4 regions of the Guyparkeria sp. SB14A genome follow, and region 1 is predicted to be linked to each of the others. Evidence: predicted binding sites of a transcription regulator. Region 1 holds the regulator's gene; each other region holds the start of a gene.
The links. The regulator sigma-54, encoded in region 1, starts transcription at its own class of promoters, with help from an activator protein. The targets are predictions, from matches to a motif close to TGGCANGNTNCNTGCTT.
Positions count from the first base shown of each region.

Region 1 (7,526 bases):
TCTGCACGATTCGATGACGTCTCTGCGGGACCTCCAAGGGTCCAGATGCAAGGCGCAGTCCGCCGTAAAGGGCCGTCGCCCTTTACAAGGGCTGAACCGGATCGGCAGGACGCCGATCCGGCCGGCGCAAGCCGGCCCGAAGGGCGGGGTTCATGGACGAACCCCGCGACGCCGCAGATGGGCCCTTGAAGGCCCGCCCGGACGGGGCGCGCGGGATTTGCCCGCACTCGTCGTTGCCGTCCCTCGACGGGCAGCAAGCCCGTCTTCGGATCGGCGCCTCGATTGCGAACAAACCCGCGAGCCAGAGATGCCATCGAATCGTGCAGAGTTTCCCCAGGGAAACCCTGCACCGGACCATTCGTTCGAAATGGCGATCCGCTCGACCGACGAGCGGCGCGGCGGATCGGGCAAAACCGTTGGCACAGTGCGGTATCGATCGGCTAAACTCGACGCCATGCAAATTGCGTGCGCACGTCACCCTTACCCCCCGGCTCCGACCTGGCTTCCCGCCCGGTTTGCCGCTTCCACGATTCGTCCCCACCCTACCCTCGTTTTGACCCCCGGAGGCGCGACATGGCCGGCATGAAGGCAGGTCTCGAGCTTCGCCTGGGCCAGTCGCTGGCCATGACGCCGCAGTTGCAGCAGTCCATCCGCCTGCTGCAGCTCTCCACGCTGGAGCTGAGCCTGGAGATCCAGCAGGCGCTGGACAGCAACCCGCTCCTGGAAGTGGCCGAGGACGAGCGCGAGGAGGACGAGGCGACCGAGGCGACCACCGCCGAGGAACAGGACCCCGGCGCCCAGGCCGGCGAGGAACTGCTCGAGGATCGCAAGGACAAGTCGGCCGACGAGGACCTGGTGGTCGATTCTTCCTGGGACGACTACTACGAGTCCGACGGCAGCACCGCCCTGAGCGCCAGCGCCCCGGGCGAGGACTACGACCCCTTTGCCACGCAATCGACGGGTGAGGACAACCTCCGCGACCATCTGCTCAGCCAGGTCCATCTCGCCTCCCTCTCGGACACCGACCGTCGCATCGCCACCGCGCTGATCGAGTCGCTTGAGCCCTCCGGCTATCTCGAGGAACCGCTGGACGAGATCGTGGCCATGCTCGCCGAGGACCTGCCGGGAATCGACACCGAGGAGGTGGAGGCCACGCTCCATTACATTCAGCAGCTCGACCCGGTCGGGGTGGCGGCGCGATCGCTGGCCGAATGCCTGACCATCCAGATCGACCAGCATCACGCCGACGACCCGGCGGCCGACGATGCCCGCGCCCTGCTCCAGGACGACTGGCTCGAGGCCATCGCCCGGCGCGAGCTGCCGCAGGTGATCAAGGGGCTGGGTATCAGCCGCGAGCGGCTCGAGGCCGCCCTCCGCCTGATCCAGGTGCTCGATCCCCGCCCGGGGCTGTCGATCGGCGACACCGCCGCCGACTACATCAAGCCGGACGTGATCGTCACCCACCGCGAGGATGGCTGGCATGTCGACCTCAACCCCGAAATCGCCCCGCGCCTGCGCGTGAACCAGACCTACGCCAGCCTCATCGACCGCTCCAGCCGCGGCAAGGACGCGACCTACATCCGCAACCACCTCCAGGAGGCCCGCTGGTTCATCAAGAGCCTGAGGAGCCGCAACGAGTCGTTGCTGAACGTGGCGCGGGAGATCGTGCGGCGCCAGATCGAGTTCTTCGAGCAGGGCGAGATCGCGATGAAACCGCTGGTGCTGCGCGAGATCGCCGAGACACTCGAACTGCACGAATCGACGGTCAGCCGGGTCACCACCAACAAGTACATGCTCACCCCGCGGGGCGTGTTCGAATTCAAGTATTTCTTCTCCAGCCACGTCGGCACCAGTGACGGGGGCGAATGTTCGGCCACCGCCATCCGCGCCCGCATCAAGAAGCTCGTCGAGGAAGAAAATCCCAAGAAGCCCTTGAGCGACGCCAAGATTGCGACCATGCTTGGAGACGAGGGGATCGACGTCGCGCGACGCACGATCGCCAAGTACCGCGAGGCGATGGGAATTGCCTCGTCAACAGACCGCAAGCGACTGATATAACGCACTTATTAAGGAGCGGCACATGCAGATAGACATCACCGGTCATCACGTCGACGTCACCGAGGCACTCAAGGCCCACGTCCACGACAAGTTCACGCGCCTCGAGCGTCACTTCGACAAGCTGGTGGATATCCACGTCATCCTGACTATCGAGCGCAAGGAAGCCCAGAAGGCCGAGGCCAACCTCCATGTCAGCGGGCAGGACATGCACGCCGAGGCCGTCACCGACGACATGTATGCCTCCATCGACGCCATGATCAACAAGCTCGACCGGCAGATCGTCAAGCACAAGGAAAAGCTGACCAGCCACCGCTGAGCTGGCCCCGCCGGCATGATCGCCGGCGGGCTGACGGAAGGAAGCCGACCGACAACGGCCTCCGTCTCGTCCGGATCGGTGTTGCACCGCAGGCGCAACACGCTATGATGCGCGCCGATTCAACCATTCCCGCCCCGACCCGCGAGCGATCCTCGCGGACCGTCGACCGACAGGGTGCTTAATGAATACTGCCGAGCTGTTTCCGATCCACCACATCCGGATCGACGAGCTGTACCAGAGCCGCAAGCGGGTTCTGGAGGTGCTCTCCGGCCTGCTCGCCGACGACGAACTCGGTGGCCAACAGGCCACCCGCATCTTCGAGGCGCTGGTCGCCCGCGAACGGCTGGGCTGCACGGCAATCGGTCATGGCATCGCCGTCCCCCACGGCCGGGTCGACGACATCCTGACCCCGCGTGGCGCATTGATCCGGCTGCGCGAAGGCGTCGATTTCGGTGCCCCCGATGGCGCACCGGTCACCCTGGTCATCGGCCTGGTCATCCCCGAGGATTGCCCGGAGCAACACCTGGAGATTCTCGGCCGCCTGGCACGCCACCTCAACGATGCCGACGAGCGCGACACCCTCATGGAGGCGCAGAGCGCCGAGCGTGTCCAGGCACTGATGGTAGAGTGGCTCAAGGACAGCGCGGAAGCGACCGCGAGCTAAGGGAAGGTCTGCACGAATCCGATACCGCTCTGCGCGCCTTGGGTCGGGCAGATACAAGGCGACCGTCCGCCGCGGAAGAGTTATTCTCTCTCCAAGGACGGCAACACCGCAGGTGCCCGACCCAAGGCGCGCAGAGCGGGGCTTGTCGAGCCGCCCGTGCTCCGCGTTACGATGTCTTGACGTGACCACCGGTACGCCGGCGACATCGCGCCTCGATCACGAACGGCTCGCCAAGCCAGAGTGGCATCGGATTCGCGCAGACCTTCCCTAAGCCGGGCCCAGGCCCGACCATCGGCTCTCGAACGGGCAGGCCATGATCCCGAGTTTCACCTACCAACACCTCCCCTCCAATGCGGGTGACGCCGACTGGCAGCAGGCACTGCCGGCCGACTGGGACGCCCCGGTCGCCGACGATCAGCGCCTGCTCGGCCCGGCCAACCCGTGGATCCCAACGCGCGTCGCGTTGATTTCACCTTCGCTACGCCACTACCTGCAATGTGGCGAGGAATGCCTCGAGCGCGCCAACGGTCCAGTCTCGGCGATCAGCGCCCCCCGGGTGATCATCCTCAGCCAGGCCCACGCCGACGTGCTGACCGACTGGCTCGACCGCCACGCCGCCGCGCCGAGCACGACGGCCGAAATCCACATCCTGAGCACGCACGAGGACGACGAGACGATTGCCCGTCGCCTGCGTCGCCTCTGCGGCCGCACCGACGAGGACTGGCGTCACGGAGTGTTCATGGAGATCAGCGGGCTGGGTGTATTGATCCGGGGGGCGGCCGGCATCGGCAAGAGCGAGGTGGCACTCGAGCTGCTCAGCCGCGGGCATCGGCTGGTGGCGGACGACGCCCCCTGTTTCATGGCCCACGGCGAGGAAGTGACCGGCTCCTGCCCCGATCGCCTGTTCGGCCTGCTGGAGGTGCGTGGCATCGGCATCGTGGATATCGGCGAGCTGTTCGGCAGCAACGCGCTCAAGGCACGCAAGTACCTGCGCCTGATCGTCGACCTATACCCCGCCGATGCCGGCCGGCGCATCGGCGCCGACGAACGGTTGTTCGGCGACCGGGGCAACGAGCGGGTCGCCGGACAAAGCATCCCGGTGTGGCGGCTGCCGGTGGCCCCGGGTCGCAACCTCGCCGTGCTGCTGGAGACGATCGTGCGCCAGCGCAACCTCGAACGCCAACGTGGCGGCCAGCCGACCAGCCCGCGGATCGCCAAGCTGTTCGCCGGGGGCGTGATCCCCGCCCGGCCCGATGAAAAGCCGGAGCCCTGGTCATGAACCGTGCCGTGCCCCGGCTGATACTCGTGACGGGCCAGTCCGGTTCCGGCAAGTCCGTGGCACTGGCCGCGCTCGAGGACAGCGGCTTCTACTGCATCGACAACCTGCCGCCCGACCTGCTCGATCACCTGGCCGAGAGTTACCTCGAAGGCGGCATCGTCGCCCGCGGCATCGCGATCAGCATCGATGCCCGCGCCCCCGAAAAGTCGCTCGCGAACCTGCCCGACCGGATCGACCGCCTCAAGGAGCGTCTGCCGCAACTCGAGATCAGCAGCCTCTTCCTCGAGGCCGACCGGCAACGCCTGATCACCCGGTTTTCCGAGACCCGGCGGCGCCACCCGCTCTCCTACCAGATCGAGAACCTGGTCGAGGCGATCGCGCGCGAGGGACAGCTGTTGATGCCGATTCGCGCCTACGCGGACCTGGTCATCGACACCAGCCTGACCACGGTCCACCAGCTGCGCGAGGACGTGCGCTCTCGTCTGATCGGCGAGAAGGAGGCCGGGCCCCGAATCCTGATCCAGTCGTTCGGCTTCAAGTTCGGCATCCCGCTGGATTCGGACTTTCTCTTCGACGTGCGCTTTTTGCCCAACCCGCACTGGGACACCTCGCTCAGACCGCACAGCGGGCTCGACCAGGCCGTGGTGGAATACCTGGAGCAACACCCGGTCACCCACGAGACGCGCACCCGCATCGGTGAATTCCTCGCCCACATGCTCACCCAGGCAAGTCGCAGCGATCGCAGCTATCTGACCTGCTCGATCGGCTGCACGGGCGGCAAGCATCGCTCGGTCTACCTGGTCGAGCAGATCGCTCGCGACCTGCGACCGGCGTTCGCCAACCTGGTGGTTCGACACCGTGATCTCGGCAACCACTGAGGCCATGCGGTCAGCCGCCCTGCCCCGCGCCGGTTTTTCGGTATGATGCACGCTTTGCCGAGCGCGATTGAGGAATCACTCCCGCAATGACCGTCGGAATCCTGCTGATTTGTCACAACGATATCGGGGGCCAGTTGATCGAGACGGCCACCGACATGCTCGAACGTCTGCCCACCCGGCTCGAGCACCTCGACGTGCGTCAGGACGACGACCCGATCGACCTGCTGAATGCCGCGCGTCGCCGCGTCACCGACCTCGACAGCGGCGAGGGGGTGCTGGTGATGACCGACATGTACGGCTCGACACCGTCGAACATCGCCCACCGGCTGCTGGACCAGCACGAGGTGCAGGTGCTCTCGGGCGTGAACCTTCCCATGCTCGTCCGCGCCCTGAACTATCCGCGCCTGCCGCTCGACGAGATGACGGCGAAGGCCTGCAGCGGCGGGCGCGAGGGCATCATCCAGGAAGGAGCGACCGACCGGCCATGAGCGAGAGCGATCCGACCGCAATCACGCGGGATCTGACCCTGCGCAACCGCCGGGGCCTGCACGCCCGGGCCGCGGCCCGATTTGCCGCCACGGCCGAGCAGTTCGAGAGCGACGTCGAGGTCGAATTCAACGACCGTCGCGTCAACGGCAAGTCCATCATGGGCCTGATGATGCTGGCCGCCGCCTGTGGCAAGACGATCACCGTCACCGCCACCGGCGACGATGCCGCCCGGGCCATCGAGGGCATCGCCGACCTGGTCGATGCCCGTTTCCACGAATCCGAATGACAGAGCACGGAGTAAAACATGCAGCGTAGAGGCAACTCAGCGAAAGACGGCTACGTCGGGATCGACAACGATCGCGACGGGGGCATGACGTTCCACGGTCGCCTGGTGCTCGACGCACGCGTCTTCGGCCTGATCCCGGAAGACGAGACCTGCGAGGGCTGGGAACTTGGCCGCCTGCAGGGCCTGGCCGACCGCGTCAATGCCGAATGGGACAAGCACGGCGGCGGCATCCCGAGCCTGCTGCCCGACGACCTGCGAAAGCGCCACGCCGAAATCTACGAGCGTCAGATGCAAAAGGCCCACGAAGCGGGCTGGGATCCGGACGCCAATCTCGAAGACGAGCAGTAAAACGACCGGGTTCCCGTCGCCCGCGACGGCCCCATAAATGTCAAAAGGCCGCCGGAATCCATGATTCCGGCGGCCTTTTTGCGTCTTGCGCGCCCACCCCGCGAGGGGGCGGGATCGGCGCGATCAGCCCGCCATGCGGGCCAGAACGCGTTCGGCGGCGGCGATGGTGGCGTCGATCTCCGCCTCGCCGTGGGCCATCGAGACAAACCCGGCCTCGAAGGAGGACGGCGCGAAGTAGACCCCCTCGTCGAGCATGCCGTGGAAGAAGGTCTTGAAGGCCTCCTTGTCACAGGCGGTCGCGTCGTTGAAGTTGGCCACGCGGTCCTTGTCGGTGAAGAACAGGCCGAACATGCCGCCGACGTTCTGGGTGATCATCGGAATGCCGTGCTCCCTGGCCGCCGCGGACAGGCCATCGCAGAGCGCCTGGGTGCGACGCGCGAGCACGTCGAAGAACCCGGGCACGCGGATCAGCTCGAGCGTCTTCACGCCCGCGGCCATCGCCATCGGGTTCCCCGAGAGCGTGCCGGCGTGATAGACCGGCCCCATCGGCGAGATCATCTCCATGATCTCGCGGCGACCACCGAAGGCGCCCACCGGCATGCCGCCGCCGATCACCTTGCCCATCGTGGTCAGGTCCGGCTTGATGCCGTAATGCGCTTGCGCCCCGCCCAACGCGACGCGGAACCCGGTCATCACCTCGTCGAAGATCAGCACGGCACCGTAGTCGTCGCAGACCTGGCGCAGGCCCTCGAGGAAGCCCGGCTCCGGCGGGATGCAGTTCATGTTGCCGACCACCGGCTCGACGATGATCGCGGCGACCTCGTCACCCACTTCCTCGAAGACCTTCTTCACCTGGTCGAGGTTGTTGTACTCGACCGTGGTGGTCAGGTCGGCGAACGCCTTCGGCACGCCCGGCGAGCTCGGCACGCCATGGGTGAGCGCCCCGGAGCCGGCCTCGACCAGCAGCGAATCGGAATGGCCGTGGTAGTTGCCCTGGAACTTGACGATGCGGTCGCGGCCGGTAAAGCCGCGCGCGAGGCGAATGGCGCTCATGGTCGCCTCGGTGCCCGAGGACGTCAGGCGCACCATGTCCATCGACGGCACCAGCTCGCAGAGCAGATCGGCCATGCGCGTCTCGCTGACCGTCGGCGCCCCGAACGACAGGCCGCTCTTGGCCGCCTCGCGGACCGCGTCGATCACCTCGGGAT
Region 1 is NZ_SWAW01000008.1:55,403-62,928, forward strand. It holds gene FAZ79_RS05140 (RNA polymerase factor sigma-54) at 583-2,058, shown strand; gene raiA (ribosome-associated translation inhibitor RaiA) at 2,081-2,374, shown strand; gene FAZ79_RS05150 (PTS sugar transporter subunit IIA) at 2,556-3,038, shown strand; gene FAZ79_RS05155 (hypothetical protein) at 3,352-4,317, shown strand; gene rapZ (RNase adapter RapZ) at 4,314-5,195, shown strand; gene FAZ79_RS05165 (PTS fructose transporter subunit IIA) at 5,282-5,683, shown strand; gene FAZ79_RS05170 (HPr family phosphocarrier protein) at 5,680-5,970, shown strand; gene FAZ79_RS05175 (hypothetical protein) at 5,989-6,318, shown strand; gene hemL (glutamate-1-semialdehyde 2,1-aminomutase) at 6,442-7,526, opposite strand, start outside.

Region 2 (7,526 bases), on a different contig from region 1:
CGGTGCAGTCCAAGGCCCTCTCGGGGATGGACTCGCTGCTGTCGATCGTGCAGATGCCGGCCGGCGTGCCGGTGGGCACGCTGGCGATCGGGCGTTCGGGTGCCATCAACGCCGCCCTGCTGGCCGCGGCGACGCTCGCGACCCACGACGAGGCACTGGCCGAGCGACTGGATGCCTGGCGCGAGCGCCAGACGCAGACGGTCCTCGACAAGCCCGAGCCGGGCGAGGGCTGAGCCGATGGGCGGCGTTCAGGATCAGTGCGAGGTGCCGCGCGTCGAGGGACGCACCGGCGAGCCGGCCGGGCTGCACATCGGCGTGATCGGCGGCGGTCAGCTCGGCCAGATGCTGGGCCTGGCCGGGGTGGCGATGGGGCATCGCTTTACCTTCCTCGACCCGGCCATGGAGCCGCCGGCCGCCTCGGTCGGCCGCCACCTGCGCGCCGAGTTCGACGACGCCGAGGCCCTCGAGCGCCTGGCGGTCGAGTGTGATCTCGTCACGCTCGAGTTCGAGAACGTGCCGCAGGCCTCCGCCGAGCGGATCGCGGCGCGCAACTGCCTGGTGCCCAACCCGCAGGCGCTGGCCGTGGCGCAGGACCGCGTCGAGGAAAAGCAGTTCTTCGAGGGGCTGGGCCTGTCGGTCGCCCCCTGGGTGCAGGTCGACTCGGTGCTCGACATTGTCCAGGGCGTGGCGCACCTCGGTGGTGCCTCGATCCTCAAGACGCGTCGCTTTGGCTACGACGGCAAGGGACAGGTGCGCATCGCCGATCCCGCCCACGCCGCCCACGAGGGTGGCCCGGGCAACCCCGGCGAGGCCGCCTCGGCCTGGGAGGCGCTCGCCGGCGCCCCGGCCGTGCTGGAGAAGCTGCAGCACTTCGAGCGCGAGGTCTCCATCGTCGCCGTGCGCGGTCGCAACGGCGAGGCACGGGTCTATCCGCTGGTGACCAACGAGCACCGCGACGGCATCCTCTGGCAGACCACCGCCCACACCGGCGACCCGTTGCAGGCGGATGCCGAGCGCGCCGCGCGGCTGGTGATGGACAAGCTCGACTACGTCGGGGTGCTGGCGATCGAGTTCTTCGTCGTGGATGGCCGGCTGGTGATCAACGAGATGGCCCCGCGCGTACACAACAGTGGCCACTGGAGCCTGGGCGGGGCGCGCACCTCACAGTTCGAGAACCACATCCGCGCGGTGATCGGCTGGCCGCTGGGCGACACCGACCCGATCGGCGAGGTCGCCATGCTCAACCTGGTCGGCACCCTGCCCGACCCGGCGGCGGTGCTGGCCGTGCCGGGCACCCAGTGGCACGACTACGGCAAGACCCCGCGTCCGGGGCGCAAGCTCGGCCACGTCACGGTCACCGCGCCGGATCGCGCCGCGCTCGAGTCCCGGCTGGATCGCCTGCGGGCCGTCATCCGGCCGCCCGGGGGCTGACCGGGGGTCACCTGGGGCCTAACCCCGGGGCGTCATTCGCCGCCAATCATCGAGGAATGCCCATGCGAGTCGTCACCGGAAGATCGCCGCATCGCGTCCACCTGCTCTGGCCCCTGCTCCTGGTGCTGGCCCAGCCCCTGTCGGCCGCCAAGATCTACCAGTACACCAACAGCGCCGGCGAAACGGTGTTCACCGACGAGCCGGTCGAGGGCGCGACCGTCCACGAGGTCGAGGATGCCCCGGTGATCCCCATGACCCCGGTCGACATGCCCGAACCGCGTACGGACGAGTCCGCCACGACGGACCGGGCCGAGCCGTCCGCCGACGTCCCCAGTTACGCACCGGCCGGATCGGGCGAGACGGCGGACGCGGAGGACGGCCGGGAGGCCGCAGCGCGCGAGGCAGCCGACGAACCTGCCGGCTACCAGCACCTGGCAATCGTCGAACCCACCGACGGCGAGGTGGCCAGCCGGCTGCAGGGCAGTATCACCGTCGCGCTGGTCATGCAGCCGAACCTGCGTGGCGGCGACCGGATTCGCATCCTGGTCGACGGCGAGGCGCGCGTGCGCGACTCGACGGGTCGACGCCACCTGATCAACGGGCTGACGCCCGGCGAGCACGTGTTGGTGGCACAGATCCATCGCGACGGTGAGGTGGTCAAGGAAAGCGCCCCGGTACGCTTCCAGCTGATGCTGCCCTCCCAATAACGGTGCGATCGGCTATTCTCATGCACTGATGTAGTGCAAATGTTTGCCTGCCGAACGGGTCTCCCCGGTCGCGCGTTCGAGCCAAACCCCGCCACCATGGGGTTCCTCATGGTCTTCCTGCCGGTTTCCGGCCGGGCACGCTACTTGCACCAAAATCGTCAGCCGTCCGGCAGGTCAGCCCTGTCGATCGTTTCGCGCCCGGTGGAGCAGTGCATGAACCCGAGATCCGAGCCCCGGCTTGCCGACACCTTGAACACCGCCATCGTGGTGCTCGACGAGCGCAATCGGCCGATCTACCTCAACTCGGCGGCCGAGCAGTTTCTCGGCACCAGCTACAGCGCCGCGCTCAAGTCGGGCTTCGACACGGTCTTCGCCGCCAACCCCCTGCTCGCCGAGACCATCCGCGAGGCGCTGGCCACCCAGCAGGTCATGACCCTGCGCGAGATCGAGCTGGTGCTGGCCCACGAGTCCACCCGCGTGGCTGACTGCGCCATCACCCCGCGCCCGGACTATCCCCGCGCCCGGGTGATGCTGGAATTCAACGACATCGAGCGCCACCTGCGCATTTCCCGCGACGCGCGCATCAACTCGCTGCAGATGACCACCCGACAGATGATGCGCGGGCTGGCCCACGAACTGAAGAACCCGCTGGGTGGCCTGCGCGGTGCGGCGCAGTTGCTCGAGCGCGAGCTGCCCGACGAGCGCCTGACCGAGTACACCCGCATCATCCTGCAGGAGACCGATCGCCTGCGCGGGTTGATCGATCGCATGCTCGGCCCGATCGACCGGCCGGACTGCCACTGGGTGAACGTGCACGAACCGCTCGAGCAGGTCCGCCAGCTGCTGCGAATCGAGTCGGGCGACAAGCCGCTCGACTGGGTGCTCGACTACGATCCGTCGATCCCCGACGTCTGGGCCGACCGGGACCAGTTGGTGCAGGTGCTGCTCAACCTCGCCCGCAATGCCGTCCAGGCCATGCGCGAGGGCAACACGCCCGAGCCGCGACTGACCTTCCGCACCCGCGTGCTCCGCCAGTTCACCATCCACGGCAAGCGCCATCGTCTGGCGGTGCGCATCGACGTCGAGGACAACGGCCCCGGTGTGCCCGACGAACTGGTCGAGACGCTGTTCCTGCCGATGGTCAGCGGCCGGGCCGGTGGCAGCGGGCTGGGGCTGTCCTTGGCCCAGACCATCGCCGAACGCCACCAGGGCATGATCGAGTTCGTGCCCAAGCGCGGCCTGACACGGTTTTCCCTGATCCTGCCCATCCACCCCGACGGCGAGCATGCCCCGGGGCGGAAACCATCGCTTTCTCCGACTGAGTGACCCGACCATGCAAGCCGCCGACAAGCCGAACAACGGACGTCCCATCCCCCGCCTGTGGGTGATCGACGACGATCAGGCCATCCGCTGGGTGCTCGAGCGGGCGCTGGCCACCACCGACTTCGCCGTGGAGTCCTTCGACGAGGTGGCCAGCGCCCAGGCCCGGCTCGATCGCGGTGACCTGCCCGATGTGATCTTCTCCGACATCCGCATGCCCGGCGAGGATGGCCTGAGCTTCCTTACCCGGTTGGCCGTCGAGCACCCGGCGATCCCGGTGGTGATCATGACCGCGCATTCGGATCTCGAGAGCGCGGTGGGCGCCTTCGAGAAGGGGGCGTTCGATTATCTCGCCAAGCCGTTCGATATCGACGAGGCGGTGCGGCTGGCCGAGCGCGCCTACGACGCCTCGCGGGAACGCGCGCAGCATGCCGCCGTGCCGGAAGAGGCCGAGTCCGGCTCGGAGCTGATCGGCAATGCCCCGGCCATGCAGGAGATCTTCCGCGCCATCGGTCGACTGGCGCGCTCGTCGGTGACCGTGCTGATCAACGGCGAGTCCGGCACCGGCAAGGAACTGGTCGCCCGCGCCCTGCACCGCCACAGCCAGCGCCGCGACGGGCCGTTCGTCGCGCTCAATACGGCCGCCATCCCCAAGGACCTGCTGGAATCGGAGCTCTTCGGCCACGAGAAGGGCGCGTTCACCGGCGCGGCCGCCCAGCGGCGCGGGCGCTTCGAGCAGGCCCAGGGGGGGACGTTGTTCCTCGACGAGATCGGCGACATGCCGCTCGAGTTGCAGACCCGCCTGCTGCGGGTGCTCTCCGACGGACACTTCTACCGCGTCGGTGGCACCTCGCTGATCCAGAGCGACGTGCGCGTGATCGCCGCTACCCACCAGCGGCTCGAGGAGCTGGTCAAGGAGGGGCGTTTCCGCGAGGACCTCTACCATCGGCTTAACGTCATTCGCCTCAAGCTGCCTTCCCTGCGCGAGCGGGTGGAGGACATTCCCCAGCTGATGCGCTTTTTCCTGGTCCGCGCCGCCGAGGAACTGGGCGTGCCGGTCAAGACCCTCACCCGCGCCGCCGAGACCCGCCTGTGCGACTACCCCTGGCCGGGCAACGTCCGCGAGCTGGAAAACATCGCCCGCTGGCTGACCGTGATGGCGCCGGGCAACGAGATCAGCATCGACGATCTGCCCGACACCATCACCGAAGGGCTGGACGGCGAGCATGCCGCCGCGGGCGACGACCAGTTGCTCTCGCGCTGGACCAGCGACCTGTCGCGCTGGGCCGATGCCCGGCTCAAGGCCGGTGACGAGGACCTGCTCGCCACCGCCGGGCCGGCCTTCGAGCGCACCCTGTTGCAGGCCGCGTTGGCCTTCACCGGCGGGCACAAGCAGAAGGCCGCCGCATTGATCGGCTGGGGACGCAACACCGTCACCCGCAAGCTCAAGGAACTGGGCGAGCACTGACGAGAGACCAGCGTGTCGGTCATGTCCGTCGGGGGCGGCTGTCACAAAGTCCGCGCCCGCCCGATGCTATGCTCGGTTGGACGTTCAATCGAGGCAGGAGCAGGAGAGGCATGGCCCAGACGGTGGCGCTGTATTCGGTCAAGGGCGGGGTCGGCAAGACCGCCGCAGCGGTCAATCTCGCGGCACTGTCGGCCGCCGCCGGTCGGCGGGTGCTGGTCTGGGACCTCGACCCGCAGAGCGCCGCGTCCTGGTACCTGCAATCGGAGGCGGGTGCGGAGCGCTCGGTCAAGAAGCTCCTCAAGCCCAAGGGCCTGGCCGCCTCGGTGCGCCCCACCATCCACAACCACCTCTGGGTGCTGCCGGCCCTACCCGGCCAGCAGGCGATCGAGCACCATCTCGCCGACAAGAAGGACGCCGGTTACCGGCTGGCCAAGCTGATCGACCCGCTCGCCGAGCAGTTCGAGGAAATCTGGATCGATGCGCCGCCGGGGCTGTCGCTGCTGGCGGACAACGTGCTGCGCGCCGCCGACATGGTGCTGGTGCCGATGGTGCCCACCCACCTGTCCGAACGCACCTGGTTCCAATTGAAGCGCCACCTCGACGAGCGCCACATCAACCCCGAACGGCTGCGCGCCTTCCTCTCCCTGGTCGACCGTCGCCGACGCATGCACCGCGAGTTCGCCGAGCGCCATCGCCACGACATCCCCGAGCTACTCGACAGCGAAATCCCCTACGCCTCGGTCGTCGAGCAGATGGGCGAGGACCAGCAGCCCAGCGTCTACCGCGAGCCGCGCCATCCGGCCAACCAGGCCTACCGCGCCCTCTGGGACGAGATTGACGGCCTCTTCGCCTGAGCGTCGATCAAGCCACATTGTGGGAGCGGGCCTTGCCCGCGAATCGCGCGGCAAGCGCGAGTCCCGACGTCCGGCTGATCGATCGGTGGATGGGCTGACGCCGGCGCGGCCGCTGCCGTCGCGGGCACGGCCCGCTCCCACGAGATTTCCCGTCGCGCCTTTAGCTGCGCAATGCTTTCGCCGGCGCGACCCGCGTCATGCGCCGTCCCAGCAGGGGCGTCACCAGTGCGGCCAACAGCAGCCCGGCACCCAGCCCCCAGAGCAAGAGCAGCGGGTTGAATGCCAGCGGCAGGTCGAAGACCCGCGCAGACAAGGTCGCGCCGACGGCCATGGCGGCCACCGCCGCCAGCAGCCCCACCAGTAGTCCCAGGGCGAGGAATTCGATCCACAGCGCGGCGATCACCTTGCCGCGACTCGCGCCCATCACCCGCAGCACGGCGGCGTCATGAATGCGCTGGCGCTCGCTCGCACCGAAGGCGGCAAGCAGCACCACCAGTCCGGCGGCCAGCGTGAAGGCGAACACGTACTCCACCGCCTGGCTGGCCCGGTCGATCAGCGTGCGCACCTCGTCGAGGATCCGCGAGACGTCGAACAGCGTTACCGTGGGAAATTCGCGCAGCAGGGCCACCTGCGTCTCCGGCGCGCCGTCGGGGAAGTGAAAGCTGGTGATGTACTGCGTGGCCACGCCGTCCATCAGCGATGAGCTGGCGATGACGAAGAAGTTCGGTCGCATGGAATCCCAGTCGACTTCACGCAGCGAGGTGATTGGGGCGCTCACCTCCCGGCCGTCCACGGTGAAGGTCAGCCGGTCGCCCAGCGACCAGCCGAGCGTCTCGGCGATGCCCTCTTCGACCGAAAAGCCTTCCGTGCCCAGATCGCCGGCGGTGACACGGTTGTGCGCGGCGGCTTCCTCGCCCACGGAGAGATTGAATTCCCGCGTGGCCAGTCGATGCGCGCGCCCCTCGTAGCGCGCCTTGTCCACCGGCTCGTTGTCCAGTTCGGTCCAGCGGGCACGCAACATGGGGTAGAAGCTGGCGTTCTCGATGCCGGCCTCCTGCAGGAAGGCGCGCATGCCATCGACCTGTTCGGGCTGGATGTTGATGGCGAAGATATTGGGCGCATCGGCCGGGATCTGGCGCTCCCAGGCATCGATCAGGTCCGAACGGACCACCGAGAGCAGCAGCACCGCCGTTACGCCCAGCGCGAGCGCGGCGATCTGGGTGGCAGACATCCAGCGGGCGCGCGCCATCCGAGCCAGCCCGAAGCGGGCCACGCCCCGGGCCGGCCAGCGGCGCAGCAGCGTCACCAGCAGCCAGGCGACGGCGAGAAAGACCAGCAGGCTCGCCCCCAGCCCGACCAGCACCCACAACGTCAGCGCGGCATCGCGGGCCTGGAACCAGACCAGCAGCGTGATCGCCGCAATGCCGGCGCCGAACAGCAGCGTCGCCGCGGGGCTGGGTGCGACCGCGTGCTCGACCAGTACCCGCAGCGGCGGGGTGTGCTTGAGCTGCACCAGGCTGGGCAGGGCGAAGCCGAACAGCGCGACCAGCGCGACCGCCAGTCCCAGCGCCACCGGTGTGAATCCCGGTGGTGGCAGGTCGACCTCCAGTACCTGCGCCATCAGGTCAGCGAGCAGCAGCTGCGTGAGCGCGCCGATCGCGATGCCCGGGATGGCCGCCAGCAGCGCCAGCATCAGCAGGCGCCAGCGGTAGATCGCCCCGATCTGCTTGGAGGAGGCACCCAGCG
Region 2 is NZ_SWAW01000015.1:2,244-9,769, forward strand. It holds gene purE (5-(carboxyamino)imidazole ribonucleotide mutase) at 1-233, shown strand, start outside; gene FAZ79_RS07145 (5-(carboxyamino)imidazole ribonucleotide synthase) at 238-1,431, shown strand; gene FAZ79_RS07150 (DUF4124 domain-containing protein) at 1,494-2,138, shown strand; gene glnL (nitrogen regulation protein NR(II)) at 2,352-3,464, shown strand; gene ntrC (nitrogen regulation protein NR(I)) at 3,472-4,926, shown strand; gene FAZ79_RS07165 (ParA family protein) at 5,037-5,780, shown strand; gene FAZ79_RS07170 (FtsX-like permease family protein) at 5,941-7,526, opposite strand, start outside.
Region 2: the regulator sigma-54 is predicted to act here: its motif matches at 2,272-2,288, upstream of glnL (nitrogen regulation protein NR(II)).

Region 3 (7,526 bases), on a different contig from region 1:
TCGAGTCCACCGAGCAGGAACGGGCCGCGGCGCGCGAGGCATTGGCCAAGCTGCAAAAGCGCATGGCCTTCCTGGAAGAGAAGTCGGCCGAACTCGACGCCGAGCGCCGCGAACTCGAGGCGCGGCAACGGACCCTCGACCGCCACGAGGCCGAACTGCGCGACGGGCTGGCCCAGCGACGGGCCGAACTCGAGCGTCGCCTGCAGGCCGCCTACCCGCTGACGCGCGGCAGCGTGCTGCAGGCACTGCTCGGCGATGGCGATGCCCTGCAAACCGATCGCGACCTGCACTACCTGCGCGCCCTGATTCGCCCGGTCCAGGAGGCCCGCCGGGCCCTGGAAAGGCAACGCGTCGAGCTGGCCGAGAACCGTACGGCGATCGCCGAGACCGACCGCGAGCTGCGCGACGCGGGCACGCGGCTCGATCGCCATTACGAAGAGGTGGGCAAGAACCTCACCGAACAGCAACGACTGCTCGCCTCGCTGGGCGAGACACTGGACAAGCAGCAGCGGGACCTGAAAGGCCTGCTGGACCGCAAGCGCCGACTCGATCGCGAGGTGGCCGCGGCACGCAAGGCCGCCGAGGAAGCGGCCAAGCGCGCGGACCAGGAACGCCGCGAGGCCGAGCAGCGGGCCGAACGCGAGCGGACCGAGCGGCTGGCCAGACAGGAAAGCGAACCGCCCGGCACGACGCCCCCCGCCCAGGTCCGGGATGACGGCAGCATCCCGATCACCGGGCGCATCGAGCGACGCTTTGGCGAAACCCTGCCGCAAGGCCGCCTGCGCAACGATGGCGTGATCTTCCACGCCGACGGTGCCAGCGCCGTGCGGGCGGTCGACGGCGGGCGGGTGGCCTTCGCCGGCACGCTCAAGGGATGGGGGCAACTGGTGATGCTGCGCCACGATGGCGACTTTCTCTCCCTTTACGCCCATTGCCGCTCGCTGGACGTCGCCAAGGGCGACCGGGTCGAGCGGGGCGATCGCCTCTGCACATCGGGCGTGATCGACGCCGGCCAGGAGGGGTTGTACGTGGAGGTGCGGCGGGGCAATCGGCCGGTCGATCCGGGCCGCTGGCCGGCCTGGCGCCAGGCCGTGGGCGGCTGACCGGACGGCGATGGCACCGGGTCGCCGCGTGTACTATTCAAGGTACGTTCCGATCCACCGATCGGGCTCGCCGCCGGGGGCGCGACCGTGGCATAGTTGGCGGTGCCCATGCCGACCAGGCCCGGGCCTGGTCGGGGGCGACCGGGGGGCGACGAAACGAGCGCCAGGGGCGGACGACCGCGGCCGGGCGATCGCGTTGGACGGGGCATCTTGATTGCCGCCGTCTCGCCCCCACCGTCACGTAACCACACGGCCTGCCGCCTGGGCAGACGCCTGACCGGCCCGACCGGCCGCACGACGCCGACGATACATGTCTAGAGAGAACACCATGACCACTTGGATCCGCAAAACCTCGAGCCTGGGCATCGCCGCCTTCTTCGGTTTTGCCATTGCCATCGCCATCAACGCGATGGCCGAACGCCCGGCCGACGTCAACGGCGACATCCCGCTCGAGCAGCTGCGGACCTACTCCGACGTGCTCGACCGGGTGCGCTCGGACTACGTCGACGACATCAGCGAGGGCGAGCTGATCGAGAATTCCATCCGCGGGATGATCTCGGAGCTCGATCCGCACTCGGGCTACCTCGATGACGAGGAATTCAAGAGCCTGCGCGAGTCCACCAGCGGCGAATTCGGCGGCCTGGGCATCCAGGTCGGCATGAAGGACGGCGTGCTGACGGTCATCGCGCCGATCGACGACACGCCGGCCAAGCGCGCCGGGCTCGAGGCGGGCGACAAGATCATCCGCATCGACGGCGAGCTCACCCAGGACATGGACCTGGAAGAGGCCGTCAAGCGCATGCGCGGCAAGCCGGACACCGACATCGACCTGACCATCGCCCGCGAAGGCGAGAAGAAACCGCTCGAGTTCACCATCACCCGCGCGATCATCAAGACCGAGTCGGTCAAGCACGAGCTGCTCGAGCCGGGCATGGGCTACATCCGCGTCTCGCAGTTCCAGTCGCGCACCGTCGAGCAGATGCACAAGGCCCTCGATGCGCTGGTCGAGAAGAACGAGGACGAGGCGCTCAAGGGGCTGGTGCTCGACCTGCGCAACAACCCGGGCGGCGTGCTCGACGGCTCGGTCGAGATGGTCGACGCCTTCCTAGAGGAAGGCCAGATCGTCTACACCAAGGGCCGGGTTGCCGACGCCAAGATGAGCTTCGAGGCCAGCAACGGCGATCGCCTCGACGGCGCGCCCATCGTGGTGCTGGTCAACGGCGGGTCGGCCTCGGCGTCCGAGATCGTTGCCGGCGCCCTGCAGGACAGCGGCCGGGCACTGGTCATCGGCGAGAAGACCTTCGGCAAGGGCTCGGTCCAGTCGATCATGCCGCTGTCAAACGGCGGCGCCCTGCGCCTGACCACCGCGCGCTACTACACCCCGAGCGGCCGCTCCATCCAGGCCGAGGGCATCACGCCCGACGTCACCGTCCACCAGCTCAAGGTCAGCGACATCGAGGACGTGTTCTCGATCTCCGAGGCCAGCCTGGCCGGCCACCTGACCAACGGCGACTCGGACATGATGGATGCCATCAAGCAGGCGGAGGGCGACGAGGACGACGAGGAGCGCGAACCGCTCGTCATCCGTGACTACCAGCTCTACGAGGCACTCAACATGCTCAAGGGCATGGTGATCGTCAGCAAGAACACCCACCGCTGATCCGGCGGCACACGAGGAGGAAACACGACATGGCAAGCAAGGCTCTGGTCATCCTGGCACCCGGGTTCGAGGACCTGGAGGCCATCACCACCATCGACATCCTGCGTCGTGGCGGGATCCAGGTGGAGATCACCGCCCTGCACGAGGATGAGGTGACCGGTTCGCGCGGCACCACGGTGGTCGCGGATACCAACCTCACGCTGCTCGACGACAGCCGGGTCTTCGATGCCATCGTCCTGCCTGGCGGCCAGCCGGGGGCGAACAACCTCGCCGCCGACAAGCGGGTGCTCAAGCGCCTGCAGGACCAGTCGGTTGCCGGACGCTGGATCGGCGCGATCTGTGCCGCGCCGAAGGTGCTGGCCGCCGCAAACCTGCTCAAGGGCCGGCGCATCACGCATTTCCCCGGCGCGCTCGATGCCAACGAGGCGCAGGGGGCCGAGGTGACCGACGAGGCCGTGGTGGTCGACGGCAACCTGGTCACCGGCCGGGGCCCGGGGGTGGCGATGGACTTTGCGCTCGCGCTGGTCGAACAGCTGGCCGGGCGCGAGACCCGCGACGCGGTGGAAGCCAAGCTCGCCCGTTGAGTCGCCTGATCGACAAGCGCTCCAATTACATACCGCGCCTGCCCACCCGGCAGGCGTTTTCCGTTATGACGTCATGAGCCAGCAACCCTCGTCAACCGGCTACGTCACCCCGGCCACGACGATCGAGCGCGAGCTCGAGGTCAAGAAAAGCCGCTTTATCGCCCGTGCCGGGCCGGTCGCGGACCGCCGGGCCGCCCTGGCCTTCGTCGACTCGATGAAGACTGACTACCCGGACGCCCGCCATCATTGCTGGGCCTACCTGGTCGGCAATCCCGACACCGCCGCCAGCGCGGCGATGAGCGATGACGGCGAGCCGAGCGGCACGGCCGGCAAGCCGATCCTCAACGTGATCCAGCACAAGGGCATCGGCGACGTGATCGTGGTGGTGACGCGCTACTTCGGCGGCGTGAAGCTGGGCGCGGGCGGCCTGGTGCGCGCCTATGCCGGGGCGACACAACAGGCGCTCGCCGACCTCCCCCTGGACGCGCATCGCCCGCAGCAGGGGTTCGACCTGGCGTTCGACTTCGCCGACGAGCAACCGTTGCGGCACTGGGCGGAGCAGCACGGCGCCCAACTGCAATCGATCGACTACGGCAACCGGGTCACCGCACGCCTCGACGTACCCGTGGAACAGGTCGAGGCCTTCCAGGCCTTTCTCGGTTCCCAGGGCATCGAACGGATCAAGCCGCCCGACGATTGAGCGACGCCGGCCTCCATGCCGGCCGACGCACGCAAAAAGGCCCGGGCAGTTGCCCGGGCCTCGTTTTTCCTGACACGTCCCTGTGTCGTCGAACGACTCGATGCGTCCTTACTTGTTGGTGAACTCGGGGTAGGCCTCCATGCCGCACTCGACCGAGTCAACGCCTTCCTGCTCGTCTTCCTCGCTGATGCGCAGGCCCATGACGGCCTTGAGGATCAGCCAGATCACCAGGCTGGCGACGAAGACGAAGCCACCGATCAGGGCCAGACCCGCGAGCTGCCCGCCGAGGGTCGCCTCGTCGTTCGACAGCAGGACCGCCAGCACACCCCAGATACCGGCCACGCCGTGGACCGACAGGGCACCGACCGGGTCGTCGATCTTGATCTTCTCGAAACCGAGGATCGAGAACACCACGATCACGCCGCCGATCGCACCGATCAGGGTCGCCAGCAGGGCCGACGGGGAAGCCGGGTCGGCGGTGATGGCGACGAGACCGGCCAGCGCGCCGTTGAGCACCATGGTCAGGTCGACCTTGCCGAAGGCCAGGCGCGAGGTGATCATCGCCGCGATCACGCCACCGGCGGCCGCCAGATTGGTGTTGGTGAACACCTGGGCGACGGCGTTGGCCGAACCGACGTCGGACACCTTGAGCTCCGAGCCGCCGTTGAAGCCGAACCAGCCCAGCCACAGGATGAACGTACCTAGGGTCGCCAGCGGCAGGTTCGCACCCGGCAGGGCGTTGACCTGGCCGTTCGGACCGAACTTGCCCTTACGCGGACCAAGCAGCAGCACACCCGCCAGCGCGGCGACCGCACCGGTGAAGTGGACGATGCCCGAGCCGGCGTAGTCGGAGTAGCCGAGATCGCTCAGGATGCCGCCACCCCAGCTCCAGTAGCCCTGGATCGGGTAGATCAGGCCGGTGAGGACCACGGTGAAGGCGAGGAAGGCCCACAGCTTCATGCGCTCGGCGACCACGCCGGACACAATCGACATGGCGGTGGCCACGAACACGACCTGGAAGAAGAAGTCGGCCATGTTGGAGTAGTAGATGTCGCCACCACTCGCCACGACGTCCGCCGCCGAGTTGTCGCCGCCGATGAAGAACGACAGGCCCGGGATCAGGCTGGAGATGCCGTCGCTGTACATGATGTTGTAGCCCACCACCATGTACATCACGCAGGCGATCGAGAACAGCGCGATGTTCTTGGTCAGGATCTCGACGGTGCTCTTGGAGCGCACCAGGCCCGCCTCGAGCATGGTGAAGCCCGCCGCCATCCACATGACGAAGGCACCGGCGATCAGGAAGTAGAACGTATCGAGGGCATAGCCCAGTTCGATGACTTGAGTTTCCACGGTGAAATCCTCCGCTTAAAGGGCGTCCGTACCGGTCTCGCCGGTCCGGATGCGAATGGCTTCCTCGATCGGCGAGACGAAGATCTTGCCGTCGCCGATCTTGCCGGTACTCGCCGCGTTGGTGATCACCTCGATCACCTGGTCGGCGAGCGCGTCGTCCACGACCATCTCCAGCTTGACCTTGGGCAGGAAGTCGACCACGTATTCCGCGCCGCGATACAGCTCGGTGTGGCCTTTCTGGCGACCGAAGCCCTTGACCTCGGTCATGGTGATGCCCTTCACGCCGACGCCGCCGAGCGCCTCGCGCACGTCGTCAAGCTTGAAGGGCTTGATGATTGCCGTAATCAGTTTCATGTCTCTCTCCTCGGATGCGGGCCGGCACCGGGCCGACCCATGAGTCCGTTTGGGGCGGGGGCGATCAGAACGACTTCGACCAGCTGATCCAGAGCTTCAGGTCGTCCGAGTTGTCGTCGCCGAAGCCGTGGTTCTCGTCGATGTCGGCCAGTTCGAGATTCAGGCCAAAGGAGCCGAATTCACCGGCATCCTTGGACAGGCCGGCGCTCCAGTGGCCGTAATCGAGCTCGTTGGTCGAGCTGTCGGCATCGAAGGTGTAGTAGCCGTAGTACAGGCTGCCGCTGTAGCCGGACTCGCCGAACGGCACGTCGACACCGGCGTAGTAGTACAGGTCGCCCGTGTCGAAGGCGCTTTCGCCCGTGGCCTGGGAGTTCACCGTGTAGGCCAGGCCCGCGGTGAGATAGCTGTAGGACAGCGAGCCGTAGATCTCGCCGAAGTCGAGATCGTCACCGTCCGGGTAGGCGTAGTAGATGTAGCCCACGTCGTAGCCGAGATCGCCGATGCTGCCGCCGTAACCGGCGTAGAGGTCGAGCTCGTAGCTGGTGCCGTCGCCGAAATCGACGGTGGACGCCCAGGTGCCGGCGTAGAAACCGGAGTCGTGCGCGTAGTCGAGACCACCCTGGACGGCTGCGCCGTCGTCGGTCTGGGTCACGCCACGGAAGAAGTAGTTGGAGACCACGCCGACATTGGCGGACACCTCGGCCGCAGCCACGGAGGGCAGGGTGAGGGCCGACAGGCTGACGGCGGAGGCAATGCTGGTAGCGATAAGGGTCTTTTTCATGTCTGTGCTCCATCAGGTGAACGTTCGGGTTCACCCAGGCCATTGCACCGCCCGTGCCAGTTGCGGTTTTCCTTTACTTATAGACACTTATCGACGACCTCACCGAAACCCTCTTCGGCACCGACCGCCCCGCCTCCCCAATTTGGGGACGGCAATTTTCTCGCCTGCCTCTTTATGGTGCGCACGGCACGCCCGTGATCGACCGGTGTATCGCCCGCGATACACCGATGCTTCGGGGTGCGGATCGGTGTGATCTCCCCGGCTCAGGTTGTCTTGCATCTGCCCGGGGTATCCCCAACAATCCCGAGGTCAGGTCTGCACGAACCACCCGAGGTACCGAGATGTCCATCACCCACACGATCGAAGAGATCTCCCAGCGCATCGAGCAGGCAATGCCCGACAGCCTGCGCGAGGGCAAGCAGGAGTTCGAGAAGGCCGTCCGCCAGGCCGTCAGCAACGGGTTTTCCCGCATGGATCTGGTCACGCGCGAGGAATTCGACGTCCAGACCCAGGTGCTCGCCCGCACCCGTGCCAAGCTCGAGGCGCTCGAGCAGCGCGTCGCCGAGATGGAAAAGCACCACGGCGGCCAGCCCGAGAATGAAGAAGGCGACATGGCCAACTGAACCCAGGACCCGCGAAGCGGTTTCCGGACCGGTTCGCCAGAACGACCACGGCCGACGGGCATGGATGCCCGGCCGCCAGCTGCCTCAGCTCACCCCTCCTCGGCGCCGAGTTTCCCGCAATAGGCGCCGACCGATAACCCGACAAACGAGGCATACGGACATGCCCATCGCCAAGATCCACAGCCGGGCGCTGCTCGGCATTCATGCCCCGCAAGTCACCGTGGAGGCCCACGTCGCCCCGGGACTACCGGCATTCACCCTGGTCGGGCTTCCCGAGACCGCCGTGCGCGAGTCGCGGGACCGCGTACGCGCGGCGATCCTGTCCTCGGGCTTTGAGTTCCCGCCACGACGGCTGACCGTCAATCTGG
Region 3 is NZ_SWAW01000017.1:14,033-21,558, reverse strand. It holds gene FAZ79_RS07740 (peptidoglycan DD-metalloendopeptidase family protein) at 1-1,103, shown strand, start outside; gene FAZ79_RS07735 (S41 family peptidase) at 1,432-2,763, shown strand; gene FAZ79_RS07730 (DJ-1 family glyoxalase III) at 2,793-3,347, shown strand; gene FAZ79_RS07725 (YigZ family protein) at 3,421-4,047, shown strand; gene FAZ79_RS07720 (ammonium transporter) at 4,156-5,400, opposite strand; gene FAZ79_RS07715 (P-II family nitrogen regulator) at 5,416-5,754, opposite strand; gene FAZ79_RS07710 (TorF family putative porin) at 5,819-6,535, opposite strand; gene FAZ79_RS07705 (accessory factor UbiK family protein) at 6,877-7,158, shown strand; gene FAZ79_RS07700 (YifB family Mg chelatase-like AAA ATPase) at 7,319-7,526, shown strand, end outside.
Region 3: the regulator sigma-54 is predicted to act here: its motif matches at 6,578-6,594, upstream of FAZ79_RS07710 (TorF family putative porin).

Region 4 (7,526 bases), on a different contig from region 1:
TGGTGGCGAGCTGGATCAACCTGCAGTACTACGGCTCGACGGTCGACAACGAGCGCCAGGGATCGGGCAACAAGGTGTTGCACAACGTCGTCGGCGGCCTGGTCGGCGTACTCGAGGGCAACGGCGGCGACCTGCGGGTGGGCCTGTCGATGCAGTCGCTGCACGACGGCGAGAACTGGCGCCACGAACCGCTGCGCCTGTCGGCCTTCGTCGAGGCACCCGCCGAGGCGATCGACAACATCATCGCCGGCAACGAGACGCTGCAGCACCTGGTCGGCAATCGCTGGCTCACCCTGCTGCGCATCACCGATGAGGGCGACGTAGAGCGCCGCCGCGGCCCGGGGGACTGGGTCAGCGAAGCGGCGTAAGCCAGATGCAAAACGACAAACGGCGCGGAATTATCCGCGCCGTTTTTTGTTCAAATCCCGGGCCTCGATGACTCAGTCCGCCACGCTGCCCCGTACCGGCGCCGATACGAACCGTCGCCATACCAGCCGCCAGGTCAACGGCTCGCGGCGATTCCACGGCAGCAGCGAGACCAGCCGGGCCATGGTGCAGTAGCCCACCAGCACCTGCGCCCAGGTGCCGATCATGGGGATCCAGAACAGCCAGCGCATCGCCTCGGGCAACGCGAGCAGCAGCAACAGCAGGTAGAAGAACCGCACCTGCACCGGAAAGGCGGTCAGGCGATCGGCGCGCAGGGAAAAATGGGCCAGGTTGATAACGGTCAGCCCCACGGCCAGCCACAGCCCCACCGGGTCGATCAACAGCCCGACACTCAGCAGCATGGCCGTCACCAACCAGTACCACCACCCGAGATCCTTCACGTCCAGCATCAGCATCGTCACTCTCCTTGTCATGGGTTCGAGGCACGGCACGAGCGTAGCGAGCTTTTTATTAGCCGTCTACTCACTTGCCCTCACCCGCTCTCCCGCAGGGAACTATTAGCCTTGCTACCTAGTCGCACCTGAGCGGTCATCCGCCAATCAACAACAAACAAGGAGTCCCACATGCGAATTACCCCCACAACCGTTGCCGTGCTGGTCGCCACGTTCGGCCTGCCCCATCACGCCATGGCAGCAGACGCCACTCACTGGAGCTACGAGGGCGATGCCGGCCCGGACCAGTGGGCCTCGCTCGACCCGGCCTACTCGAGCTGTGGTGACGGCGTAAACCAGTCACCCATCGATGTAACTGCATCCTTGTCGGCGGATCAGTCACCCCCGGCATTCGACTACAGCGACGGCGGCACCCACCTCGTCAATAATGGTCACGCCATTCAGGTCGACTACCAGAAAGGCAGCACCCTTACGCTTGACGGCCGGGACTTCCAGCTCAAACAGTTCCATTTCCATGCCCCGAGCGAGCACACCATTGATGGGGAACCTTTCCCGCTGGAAGTGCATTTCGTCCATGCCGACCCGGACGGCAATCTGGCCGTCGTGGCTGCGCTGTTCGAGAAAGGGGAAGCCAACGACGCGCTCGAGCCGCTCGTGAAGAAGCTCCCCGGCTCGGCAGGCGAAGAGGTTGAGCTGGATGCCGCGTTCAACGCGGCCGAACTGCTGCCTGACGGCGCCGAACATTATCGTTACAACGGTTCGCTGACCACGCCGCCCTGCAGCGAGGGTGTCCGCTGGGTGATCATGCAACAGCACCCCACCCTCTCCACCGAGCAGATCACGTCGTTCGAGAAGGCGATCGGCACGGAGAACAACCGGCCGGTTCAACCGATTAACGCCCGGGTCCTGATCGACTGATCGCGTCGGCGAAGCCGATCCCGGTGGACGGATCGCCACCCGCCGGTCATGTAAAAAGGGCGCGTCTCGGACGCGCCCTTTTTACGTTCGGCTCGCGGTTCCGCCGCGAGCGGCCTACCAGGATTTGTAGGGCAGGAACTTGCCGTTCATGGTGATCACGACGCGATCGCCGGCGGGGTTGACCTCGCGGTCGACGTCGAGCGAGAAGTCGATGGCACTCATGATGCCGTCGCCGAATTCCTCGTGGATCAGCTCCTTCATGGTCGAACCATAGACGCCCACGACCTCGTAGAGGCGATAGATGAGCGGGTCGGTCGGCACGGTCTGTTCCCAGGTCTTCATGGGGCAAGCCTCGATCGCGGCCTTGGCCTCGGCGGGCAGTTCGAGGATCGCGATCAGCTTGTCGGCGAACTCGGGCTTGAGGCTGTTCATGCCCAGACAGGCCGAGGTGACGAACGTCGGGGACAGGTCTACGCCACTGGCGATATCGGCCCAGGACAGGCCGAGCGCGGTCTTCTTTTCCAGGATCAGGTCGGTCAGTGCTTGCTTGGTCATCATGAGGGCATCTCCGTCAAGGGATATCGGGTTTGTAGTCGTGACCGCCAAGGCCACTGTCCCCTGTCGTTACAAGAAGCCTGCCAAGCAGCACTTATCCTTTTGTATCCGACACTTACGCATTCCATCAGCGCACTAACACGCCGCCAGCCCGACATTGTCCGCCCCACGCCGGCGAAAGCCCCGACATTGTCCGACAATGCCTGCCCCACCCTGGGGCAGCGCCATGCACCAGCCCTTCCAAACGGCGCCACAACGCCATTTCCGGTTCTTGGCACAGCCTCTGCAATGCAGTAGGCGACGGCGGGACTCGTCGAGCGAGATCCCGGCCCACGTCCAAGCCAATCCAGAACCGGAGTGAATACTCATGAGCACAGCAACCGCCCAACCCGTCGCCCCGTCCTGCATCCGCCAGGCGATCAAGGAAATCGATGCCGACGGCCTCAATGCCCTGAGCGAGAAAGGCAAGGCCAACCCGGACGCGGTGGTCACGCTCAAGGCGAAGACCGTCTGTGAAGGCCGTTTCCGCAACCTGACCTACATCCGTGATCTCGACCCGGTGGTGGTCGACGAGCCGCCGCACCTGCTGGGCGACGACACCGCCCCGAACCCGTCCGAGGCCTCCCTGGCCGCGCTGGGCGCCTGCCTGGCCGTCGGCGTGCACGCCAATGCCACCGCGCGCCAGATCAAGATCAGCAAGCTCGAGCTGAACATGGAAGCGGACATCAACGTCACCGCCGTCTGGGGCACGGGTGACCTCGACGAATCCAAGCCGCTGGGCTTCACCGCCATCCGCGTCTACTTCGACGTCGAGACGGTCGACCCGATCAGCCAGGAAGACCTGCAGGATCTGCTGGACACCGCCGAGAAGTGGTCTCCGGTGGCCAACACCATGACCCGTCCGGTCGACCTCTCCTGCCATCTCGCCTGATCGCCGAGACGTCGTCCAATCGGCCCGGTCCGCCGGGCCTTCTACCGGAGGTGATCCCATGAATCTCGCCACCCACGACACCGTGGCGGCCCGTCCCACCGTGGCCCCGCCCGACGTACCGGCGTTCCTGAAAACCGACGCGGCGCCCGACCTCGACACAGTGATTCGCCGCGCCCTCAAGCCCAAGGTGATCGCGATCGATCACGGCGAATACCCCGCCGACCTGTTGCACGAAATCGGTGCGGCCGGAGCCTATCGCCACCACCTCGCCTCACAGAACCCGGCCGGCATGGATATCGCCGCGGCCATCGACGACATGGACCGCATCTCGGCCGAATGCATGTCCACCGGCTTCATGACCTGGTGTCAGGACGCCGTGGCCTGGTACGTCGAGAACTCCGACAACCAGCACTTGAAGGACACCGTCCTGCCGAAGCTCGCCAGCGGCGAACTGCTCGGTGGCACCGCCCTGTCCAACCCGATGAAGTACTTCGCCGGCATCGAGGACATCCTGCTGCACGCCGAGGAGACCGCCGACGGCTTTATCGTCAACGGCAACCTGCCGTGGATCTCGAACCTGGGCGAGCACCATGTTTTCGGATCGATCTTCCGCGTCGAAGGCGACAACCCGCGCGACGTGATGGCGCTGGTACACACCGACACGGCCGGGCTTTCCATCAAGCAACTGGTCGAGTTCTGCGGCATGGAGGGCACCGGCACCTACGCCCTGTTCTTCGAGGATGTCTTCATCCCCAAGAACGAGATCATTGCCGACCCGGTCGGCCCGTTCCTGCAACGCATCAAGGCGGGCTTCGTCCTGCTTCAGGCGGGCATGGCCACCGGCGTGATCGAGGGATGCATTCGCCTGTGCGAAGACGTCGAGCCGCGCCTGGGGCACATCAACGCCTACCTCGACGACCGCCCCGACGAACTGCGCGAGGCCCTGGAAGACACCCGCGCCCTGGTGCGCGAACTCGCCACCGACGTGCACAACCCCGACCCGGCCTATTTCCGCCAGGTACTGGAACTGCGACTGGCCGGCTCCGAGCTCGCGCTGCGCGCGGCCAACAGCGCGATGCTGCACACCGGCGCGAACGGCTACCTCGTCGATGCCCCGGCCCAGCGCAAGCTGCGCGAGGCCTATTTCGTCGCGATCGTGACCCCGGCGATCAAGCACCTGCGAAAGGAAATCGAGGCGTTGATCGACTGATCCCATGTGCCGCTACCCGGTCATTGCCATGCCTACCCCACGGATGCGCGCCGTCTTGCCGCTCATGTTCACCGGCAGCCTGCTCGCCTGGCTCGGTATCGCCGCGATCGACGTGACCCGGCCCAAGGCCGAGCCGCGTCCCCCAACGACCGTCTACGAACTGAACGAAACCAAGGTGACCCGCCATGAACACGCCTGACGACGACATCCGCTGGATCTGCACCGTCTGCGGCTGGATCTACGACGAGGACGAGGGCGACCCGGACAGCGGCATCGCACCGGGGACCCGCTTCGAGGACATCCCCGACGACTGGTACTGCCCGCTGTGCGGGGTGACCAAGGCCGATTTCATGCCCCTGCACGAGTACGCCGCCCAGCGCGCCGCGCAGAACGGTGCCCCGCGGCCGCGCGCGGCACAGGGCGGCGTGGGCGGTCCGGACTCGGTGGTCATCGTCGGCGCCGGCATCGCCGGCTGGACGGTCGCCGAAGAGCTTCGGGCCCGCGACCCGACCGCCCCATCACCCTGATCAGCAATGACGAGGCGGCCGCCTACACCAAGCCGGGCCTGTCGATGGCGATCAGCCAGGGCCGCGCCCCGGAGGACCTCGTCGAGCAGAGCGGGCCGGCCAAGGCCGCCGAACTGGGCATCACCCTGCAACCGAACACCTCGGTGCTCGCGCTGAACACCGACGGCAAGCGGCTGCTGACCACCCGCGGCCCGGTCCACTACGGGGAGCTGGTGCTCGCCCTCGGTGCCCGCCAGCGCTTTCGCGCCTTCGACGGCGATGCCGCCCCTCGCATCACGCGACTCAACCATCTCGCCGCCTACCAGCGTCTGCGTGCCCGTCTCGAAGGCGAAACGCGCCACGTCACCATCATCGGTGCCGGCCTGATCGGCGTGGAACTGGCCGAGGACCTGACCGCCGGAGGGCATCGCGTCACCGTGCTCGATCTCGGTGAGCGCCCACTCGACCGGCTCGCCCCCGCCCCGTTGGGCGACGAGCTGGGGCGACACCTGGCAGCCAAGGGCGTCGACTTTCGCCCTGGGATCAGCCTCGCCCGCGTCGACCCGGCCGACGGGCGCCTGAAGGTCACGCTGACCAACGGCTGCGAGATCCGCACCGACGAGGTGATCTCGGCGATGGGGCTCGTGCCCAACACCGATCTGGCCAACCGCGCCGGGCTGGTCACCAACCGCGGCATCCTCGCCTCGGCGCAGACCATGCAGACCAGCGACCCGCACGTCTATGCCGTCGGCGACTGCGCCGAGATCAAGGGGCGCAGCTATTTCTTCATCGAGCCGATCCGCCGCATGGCCACGACAGCAGCCGCGGCCCTGAATGGCGACTGTGAGCCATTCGAGCACCGTCCGGCCGCGATTCGCGTCAAGACCCCCAGTCTGCCGATCATGCTCTGCCCGCCCGACCGCCGGCTTGCCGACCTGGGCCGCTGGACCCCGCACACCGTGGCCGAGGGCCAACGCAACGACTTCGTCAGCCGCGGCCAACTCGCCGGCTACGCCCTGGCCGGCAAGGCGGTCAGTGAACACGAATCCCTTTACCGGCGCGTCACGGGACGCGTCAGTTGAGGTGGTCCCACCCATCGACCACCGCCTAGCCACCCACCGGGCCAGAAGCCCCAGGAGCACCCCATGAGCAACCCCCTGATCGAACCGCAGGATCTCAAGTCACTCGATCCCGGTGCCATCGTGCCGATCGACACGCGCAGCCCCGAGGCCTACGCCGCCGGGCATCTGCCGGGGGCGATCAACATGCCGGAAATCTTCACCTTCCTGGCCACTTCAACCCCGGAAGGGCTGGCCGAACTCGAACAACGGTTCAGCGACAAGTTCGGTGCAGCCGGGCTGGATGGCAACAAGGTGGCCGTGCTCTACGAGGACGCCATGGACACGGGCTTTGGCCAGTCCTGTCGCGGCCTGTTCCTGCTCGAACACCTCGGCTACCCCAAGGACAAAATCAGCATCCTGCACGGCGGCTTTCAGGGTTGGGTGGCAGCCGGCCTGCCGGTCAGCACCGACTCACCGGCCCCGGTGGCCGCCGCCTTTCCGCTCGACAGCAGCGCCAGCGACGTCATGCTGGACAAGGACGACGTGCTCGCGGCCCTGGAGCGCGATGACGTGGTCCTGCTCGACGTGCGCGACGTCGACGAGTGGATCGCCGAGAGCTCCTCGCCCTACGGCAAGGATTTCTGTCCGCGCAAGGGGCGTCTGCCTGATGCCAAGTGGATCGAGTGGTATCGCTTCATGAAGCCCGGCGACGTCGCACGCTTCAAGTCACCGGCCGAGATCCGTGCCGAGTGCGACAGCGTCGGCATCTCGCCGGATTCCGAGGTGTTCCTGTACTGTTTCAAGGGCGCGCGGGCGTCGAACACGCTGGTCGCCCTGCGCGCGGCGGGCATCGAGAACGTGCGCCTGTACTTCGGCTCCTGGAACGAGTGGTCGCGTGACCCGAGCCTGCCGATCGAGGAAGGCCTGCCCTTCGTGGCCTGAACCTGACGCGCCCCTGCGGCGCCAAGGCATTTCAGTGGGGCCCGGCATGCCGGGCCTTTCTTCTGCGGGCCGAACGGACGTCCGCCCCGACCCACTCCCGGAGACACCGCCGTGAGTTCGATTACGCTCTACGACTTCCCCCTGTCCGGCAACTGCCACAAGGTGCGACTGCTGCTCTCGATGCTCGATTTGGAGTATGAGCGCGCGCCCATCGACGTCGTCGCCAAACAACCCGCCTCGCCCGAATTCAAACGCATCGACCCGCGCGGCCAGGTGCCGTTCCTGGTCGACGGCGAGGTGCGCATCTGGGACTCGATGGCGATACTGATCTATCTCGCACGTCGCTACGGCACCCGCCGATGGCTCCCCGACGAACCGGCCGCCGAGGCGGCCGTGATGCAGTGGCTGGCCGTAGCCGGTGACGAACTCCTCTACGGCTTGGCCCGTGCCCGCGCCGTCTGGCGGCTCGGTGCCCCATTCAACCGCGAACAGTGCCAGCAGGAGGGACGCGCCGGGTTGGCGTTGATGGAGCAACGCCTCGAACAGGCCGACTGGCTCGCCGCC
Region 4 is NZ_SWAW01000001.1:162,936-170,461, reverse strand. It holds gene FAZ79_RS00820 (DUF2309 domain-containing protein) at 1-368, shown strand, start outside; gene FAZ79_RS00815 (hypothetical protein) at 441-842, opposite strand; gene FAZ79_RS00810 (carbonic anhydrase family protein) at 1,011-1,757, shown strand; gene cynS (cyanase) at 1,872-2,315, opposite strand; gene FAZ79_RS00800 (OsmC family protein) at 2,680-3,243, shown strand; gene FAZ79_RS00795 (acyl-CoA dehydrogenase family protein) at 3,302-4,453, shown strand; gene FAZ79_RS11415 (hypothetical protein) at 4,482-4,652, shown strand; gene rd (rubredoxin) at 4,639-4,980, shown strand; gene FAZ79_RS00790 (FAD-dependent oxidoreductase) at 5,025-6,041, shown strand; gene FAZ79_RS00785 (sulfurtransferase) at 6,105-6,962, shown strand; gene FAZ79_RS00780 (glutathione S-transferase family protein) at 7,074-7,526, shown strand, end outside.
Region 4: the regulator sigma-54 is predicted to act here: its motif matches at 2,382-2,398, upstream of cynS (cyanase).